One region of the Marinobacterium sp. MBR-111 genome, then DNA from elsewhere that is predicted to be linked to it. Evidence: riboswitches for the same ligand, from Rfam matches in the RefSeq annotation. Region 1 holds a riboswitch; the other holds the start of a gene.
The links. A riboswitch is a leader RNA that binds a small molecule or an ion and turns the genes downstream of it on or off. The one in region 1 is predicted to bind thiamine pyrophosphate.

Region 1 (3,405 bases):
CAACAACTGGGCACGTCGGCTGGCGCCGAGGGTACGCGCCAGCTGCAGGTAACCAATGGGCGTTTGACGCAGGCCATCAAAGCAGGCGGCGGTCACGGGGAAGTAGATGATCAATGTGGCCATGGCGACCTTGGAGGCCATGCCGTAGCCAAGCCAGAGCATCAAAACCGGCGCCAGTGCAAATACCGGGATCGCTTGGCTGACCACCAAAACCGGCAGCAGCCAACGGCGCAGGCTGCCCCAGGTTACCAGTGAGAGAGCGCTCGCCAGCCCCAGCAGCACGCCGAGCATCAGGCCTAGCAAAATCTCGATCAGGGTGACACCGGCGTGCTTCATCAGCAGCGGAAACTGACTGAACAGAGTTTCCAGCACGTGCAGGGGGCCGGGCAAAATGAATGTGGGGGCATCGGTCAGCCCGACAATCAGTTGCCAGATCAGCAGCAACCCGGTGGTGATGATCAGTGGGCGCAAAACCTGCATCATGCGGCACCTTCCATCAGCAGCTGCAGCAGCTGTGCTTGCAGCTCAAGCAGGGCAGGGTCGGTGACCGGTCTGGGTGTGCTTCCAATCGGCACTATCGGGTCCGACAAGCGTGCTGGGGAGCCTTGCAGCACCAGTACACGATCCGACAGGCGCAGGGCTTCCAGTGGGTCATGGGTTATCATCAGCACGGTTCGATCGGCCAGCAGCCCGGCGGCCAAGTCCTGCAGTTTGAGCCGGTTGATCGCATCCAGCGCAGAGAAAGGCTCATCCATGCAGACCAGTGGCTGATCCTGAAACAGAGTGCGGGCCAGTGCCACACGCTGGCGCTGACCGCCGGACAGCTGCCCCGGCAGGGCAGTGGCTCGATCGTTCAGACCCACCTGCTGCAGCAAATATCCGGCCAGTTCACGCTGTTCGCCTGAGGGTTTGCGGCCCTGTTGCAGCCTGGCGCCAAGCAGCACGTTGTCTTGTAGATTCAGCCAGGGCAGCAGCAGATCCTGCTGGGACATCCAGGCCACGCGGCCAGCCAGCGGCAGGCCATCACTGCAGTGAATCTCGCCACTGATGCTGGCCTCGTCGGCAATGCCGCAGAGCAGCTGCAGCAAGGAACTTTTGCCGACACCGGACTGGCCCAGAATGCAGGTCCACTGCCCACTTGGCAGTGCCAGATTCAGGTCGCTGAATACGCAGTGCTGCTGCCAGTGCAGGCTGGCCTGACGAAGCTCAATATCCAAGGCTCACCACCAGGCGTGGAAGTGATGAGTTGGACCGTGCCCTGAACCCACCTGTAGCCGATCGGCTGCCGTGATGGCTGCTGTGATATAAGTCTTGGCTTTGGCCACGGCAGTGTGCATATCCCGCCCCCTGGCCAATCCGGCGGCAATCGCGGAGGAGAGAGTGCAGCCGGTACCGTGGGTGTTGGCGGTGGGGATGCGTTTGGCCGGCAGCCAGTGGGTCTGCCCGTCCATCAGCAGCAGATCGGCGCTGTCGTCACTTGCCGAGTCGGTCAGGTGGCCGCCCTTGACCAGTACCGCCTGAGGGCCCATTGCCAGCAGCTCTCTGGCCTGTGTCAGCATTGCATCCGTATCGGTCGCTTCCGGTGCGCCCAATAATACGGCTGACTCCGGAAGGTTGGGGGTGATCAGGGTCGCCAGCGGTAGCAACTCGCTGCGCAGCGCCTCAACCGACTCGTCTGCCAGCAGCTTGTCGCCGCTTTTGGCGACCATGACTGGGTCAAGCACGATATTGCGAAGGCCACGGTCACGCAGAATAGTCGCGATGGTTGTAATGGTTTCCGGACGGCTGAGCATGCCGATCTTGATCGCATCGATGTGGATATCGTCCAGAACGGTATTAAGCTGATCGGCGATAAAGGCGGGTGGAACGTCGTGGATGGCACGAACTTCACGGGTGTTTTGTGCCGTCAGGGCGGTGATCACCGAGGTGCCAAATACGCCAAGTGCTGAAAAAGTCTTCAGATCCGCTTGAATACCGGCACCGCCGCCGCTGTCGGAGCCGGCGATAGTGAGAGCGATGGGTGTGTGTGCGTGTGCGTGTGTCATGCGGATGCTCCAGTACGGGAGAAAACCGCACCAGCCATGGGCATGCATGGAGTGATAGTAACGGTCATCTCGATTTCCTACGCCGGTACAAGCCGGATCAGGTTCAGCGGGTCTCATCTCAGCCCATCCAGTGTGGGCACCCCGACCAAGAATCTGTGGCTAGTTTAGGCACAAGCGCTACCACTGTCTATGCTGTAACCAGATGCCGGCTGCTTTCAGGTCAGGCCGGCACCTTTTGAGCAGGAGTAGATGCCATGAATCCGCTGGAAAATGTCGATCTGTTGTGCCCCTGGTGCGGTGAGCCGATCAGTCTGATGATCGAAGTGACAGAGCCTGAGCAGGAATACACAGAGGATTGTCCAGTCTGTTGCAGCCCGATTCAGGTTCAGGTCAGCGTAGGTGATCAAGAGCGCCCCGAGGTTAGCGTTGAGCGTGAGGGTGGCTAGTAACAGGGAGTCGTTATGCAACCAGAAATTGAAAAAAGCCGGCAGAGACTGCTGGAGTCGAGTCAACCGCTGGACGTTGAAATACGCTGCAGTGCTCTGCAATTGCTAACCAATATGCGTGACCGACTTGCGCTGCGGGCTGATGCCGATACCGAATCACTGAACGAGATCGTGCACCAGACACGTGTGGACAGTAAGCGCCTGCGTGCGCTCTGGCGTCTGCTGAAGCCTGGGCTGAAAACCACGGACTACAGCAGGCTCGAGCGTTTGAGCAAGGGACTGGCCAAGCCACTTGCCTCCAGTCGCGATGCGCAGGTCATGAAGGAAACGCTGGATTGGGTGAGTGCAGACCTCCCGCCGGATGTTCGCCAACGATTGTTGCCGGGGTTGGTGCAGGTACTTGGACATGTGACAGTGAATGAACCGGCATTGTTGCAGGTGGTGCAGATACTGCTGAGGCTGGAGCAGGCTATTGTGGCCGTTGATCTGAGTTCAATGAGTAAACGACATCTGCACAAAGGGCTGAAGCAAACCTGCCGCAAGGGCAGTAGCCTTGCCCACGAAGCACTGCAAAAGCATGCCATGGAGCCGATGCACCGCTGGAGGAAGTGGGTCAAGTTACTATTGTTCCAAAGTGGTTGGTTGCTGGATGAAATCGCTCCCAAATGGATTAGCCAGGTTAAAGCGCTCGGAAGTGCTCTGGGACGACTGCATGACCTGGATGTACTGACTGTACAGATGGAAGAGGCTCGTGCCTGTTTTTGGCAAGAGGATCTGGATCAGGTGAGCACAGGCATTAAGGCAGTCCGCCTAAAAGCGCTTGCCGAGATTGATACCCTTACCGACGAGATTTACGCAAAGCGGGCTCGCAAGAGGAGGGTGTTCAAAACTCTGTGTCAGCCAACCAGCCTTAT
Region 2 (3,405 bases), on a different contig from region 1:
CTGCTTACGAGCAAACAGCACCAGCATTGCCAATCCGAAAGCCAACGTCAGCAACACCACTGCAAGGGGTTGCTTGCCACCAAAACCCGTCTTGGCCGCATACACCACCGCAATCATACCCATGACCAGCAGCAAAGCCTGACCAATCGGCCAATGACCGGGTACGGTCTGCTCCTGACGCGGCAGCAGTAGCCAGCAGGCCGGAGCTACAACGAGCATCAGAGGCACGTTGATCAAGAACACCGAGCCCCACCAGAAATGTTCCAGCAGCGCACCACCTATCAACGGGCCAACCGCCGCACCGGCAGCCCCCACCGTACCCCATAATCCGAGCGCCAGTCCTCGCTCCTTATCGTCCTCAAAGGTACGGCGGATAATGCCCAGCACGCACGGCATTATCATTGCCCCCCCCAACGCCAGCATAACGCGCGCACCAATCAGCATCTGTGCAGTAGGCGCAAAGGCCGTCGCGGCTGAGGCAGCCCCGAAGATCACCAAGCCGATCAGTAAGATGAGTCGGTTACCTACCCTGTCGGCCAGAGTACCCATAGGCACCAGCAAGCCGGCCATCAACAGCGGATAAATATCGATGACCCACAGCACTTGGTTATTTGTTGCTCCCAACGCCTGGGTTAACGTGGGGACCGCAACATGCAGAATGGTCATATCGAGAACAACCGGCAGGAATGCCAGCATTACTGCTATCAGAATCAGCCAGCGCCTGGGGTTTAGAAAGTAGTAAGACACAGGTTCACCCCTGATTTGCGCGTCATTTAAAATATAAATACAATCGTATTTAAAAAGATAATAGTGGGGGTAAACAAGAAAAACAATGGGCAGAAAACCAACTATTACCCGTGACGGGTTGCTGGATGTGGCCGAAGCACTTGTACGCGAACAAGGTGGTTCAGCGCTGACCATTGGTGCTTTGGCAAAGGCTGCAGGCATTTCCAAGGGAGGCATACAGTACTCGTTCTCCAGCAGAGATGAGTTGGTAAGCAGCCTAGTTGACCGCTGGACAAGTCGGTTCGATGCGATGCTGGACGAAACACCGACAAATGATCCGCTCGGCTTTGTTCGAAGTTACATTGAGGCAATGAGAACCGCACAAAAGGCTATGGATGCCAAGATTGCAGGCCTGATGGTCAGTTATCTGGAAAACCCTGAAAACTTAAAGGAAACACGCGACTGGTACCGGGGAATTTTTAACCGTATGACAGGCGCATCTTCAAACGCCCAAGCAGCCCGCGTTGCCTTTCTGGCCGTTGAGGGGTTATTCCTCTTGCGTATCAATGGCATTGACGAAGATGGTGATTGGACGAGTTTTCTAGATGATGTAGATGCAGTGCTAACGCGCCTGACGTGATCGTTCGAATCTCGGTCTTGCAGTGCGGACCCAGCATGGCATGCCTAAAGACATCAGGTGTATTGGCGAATAATTTGATCTACCAGAGCTTCCACCAATTGCCCTTAGCCTGCTCTGTGCTTCGAATGCTAGCCCAGCAGCGCAAGATCTATGCGAAATTCTGTACCATGAGACGATCAATCAGGTCGCTCCAGGCGGAATAAGACAGACCTACTAACCTGGCACTGCGCCATTCGATAATGCCTGATATGCTTCTCAATACCGAGGGGTCACCCACCCAGGGGCTGAGATACTGTTGGCAAGAATGCAGCACAGTGACCCTTTGAGCCTGAACCGGATCATGCCGGCGAAGGGACAGGTTTTGACACCTCATGCCTTCGCTGGCCTCGCAAACGAGGCTGACATGTTATCAACGACAGAGAACACCCCCACCATTCGACCAATCGCCGCTACGATTGCCGCCGTCTATCATAAAGAAAAGATACTCTTGGTACGCCGGGCCAACCCGCCGGACGCAGGCCGCTGGGGCTTCCCCGGAGGGAAAATAGAGGCTGGCGAATCGATTGAACTTGCCGCCGTCAGAGAACTATTGGAGGAAACCGGGGTGCAAGGTCGTGCACGTCAGGTATTCACGGCGGTGGACGCCTTCGACCAGGACGAAAGCGGCCGGATACATCAGCACTTCGTGCTGATTGCGGTCCTTTGTGAATGGATTGCCGGAGAGCCCGTAGCTGGAGACGATGCGCTTGATGCGAAGTGGTTTAGCCTCGACGAACTGACCGATGCCGGCCTTGCCCTGAGTCTCGATGTCGCCAAGGTCGCCCGTCAAGCAGCCGCTATCACCCTTGAACAAGCGAACGGCTCATGACCTCCAGTATTCTCACGATTGCTGGCACAGATACAGATGGCAGGCCTGCTTCAGCTTCTTTCAGGATCGGGATGATCTATTCTTCAGTGAATCGCTTCTTCATGTTCATCGTCCTTCTCTGTGATGAACATTACTGACAGCTTCATGGATTAGAAAGTGGGGAGCTGGTCACAACTACTTTAAACCTTGCATCCAGAACTGGCTGAGTTCAGTAGCAGAAATATGGGATGCCGGCAGCAGCGGCTCAGGTTGTTCAGAAAATATCTTCTTAGCTACCTGTCTTCCAACCAATTGGGCTGCAGAAGTTTTAACATTCCTCTGTTGATAGAAGCCTTGCAAAGCGACTTCCAGCTCATCGGTCTCCATCAGTAAGAGGGCAAGGTGCCATGCATCTTCCAGCGCCTGACATGCCCCCTGACCAGAGGTCGGCAAGGGAGCATGGGCCGCGTCCCCGATAATTATGACATTGTCTTGATGCCAATAGGGAAGAGGATCAATGTCATGAACAAAAATGCGATTAACCGATGCTCTATCACAGGACTGCAACACATTTTGCACTGGATCGGGCCAGTCCCGGAAACGCTGATTCAACTCCTCGTACCAATGGGCCCCGGACCGCTCCCTGTCGACAGCGGCGTTCCAGGCTCCTGCCCAATAGCACCACCCATCATTCACCGGGACAATTCCAAAACGCTCACCTAGACCGCGGAAGTCATGAATAGCGTTATCCAAAGCACCCTCTCGCTGCCTGCTCACTCCTACGACATTTACAAACCCGTGATAACGAGGAGTCACTTTCTCCGCATACAATGCCTGGCGCACGACCGACTTCATCCGCCCATCGGCCCCGACTACCAGGTCAAACTCCTGGCTCAACTTCGTCACATCCGCGGCTGTGATTGAGCAGTCAAACTTGATCTTCACCCCTAGGTCATCGAGCGCACCGGCCAGTAGACTCATCAGCTCACGCCGCAATACCGTCACACTGGGAAAGCCGCAGAGCGAGTTTACTGCCATGATATCGAACTCAGTTTGCAGGACCCCATGCCGGTCAAATTGACGCATAGTGCCTGGCGCGCCTCCCATACGCTTGACCTCCTTGTCCAGCCCAATCTGCTGCATGACAAACATGGCATTGGGCCATAGCGTAACACCAGCACCCATGGATGAG

Region 2: linked by a shared signal. The riboswitch ahead of ABIE61_RS06425 (NUDIX hydrolase) and the one ahead of thiD (bifunctional hydroxymethylpyrimidine kinase/phosphomethylpyrimidine kinase) in region 1 are both predicted to bind thiamine pyrophosphate.

The regions. Positions count from the first base shown of each region.
Region 1 is NZ_JBEPQA010000041.1:11,040-14,444, forward strand. Features, by position in the region: gene ABIE61_RS17655 (ABC transporter permease) at 1-480, opposite strand, end outside; gene ABIE61_RS17660 (ABC transporter ATP-binding protein) at 480-1,217, opposite strand; gene thiD (bifunctional hydroxymethylpyrimidine kinase/phosphomethylpyrimidine kinase) at 1,221-2,045, opposite strand; TPP riboswitch at 2,103-2,199, opposite strand; gene ABIE61_RS17670 (CPXCG motif-containing cysteine-rich protein) at 2,300-2,491, shown strand; gene ABIE61_RS17675 (CHAD domain-containing protein) at 2,507-3,405, shown strand, end outside.
Region 2 is NZ_JBEPQA010000006.1:137,480-140,884, reverse strand. Features, by position in the region: gene ABIE61_RS06435 (MFS transporter) at 1-747, opposite strand, end outside; gene ABIE61_RS06430 (TetR/AcrR family transcriptional regulator) at 833-1,366, shown strand; TPP riboswitch at 1,621-1,739, shown strand; gene ABIE61_RS06425 (NUDIX hydrolase) at 1,770-2,234, shown strand; gene ABIE61_RS06420 (FAD-dependent monooxygenase) at 2,409-3,405, opposite strand, start outside.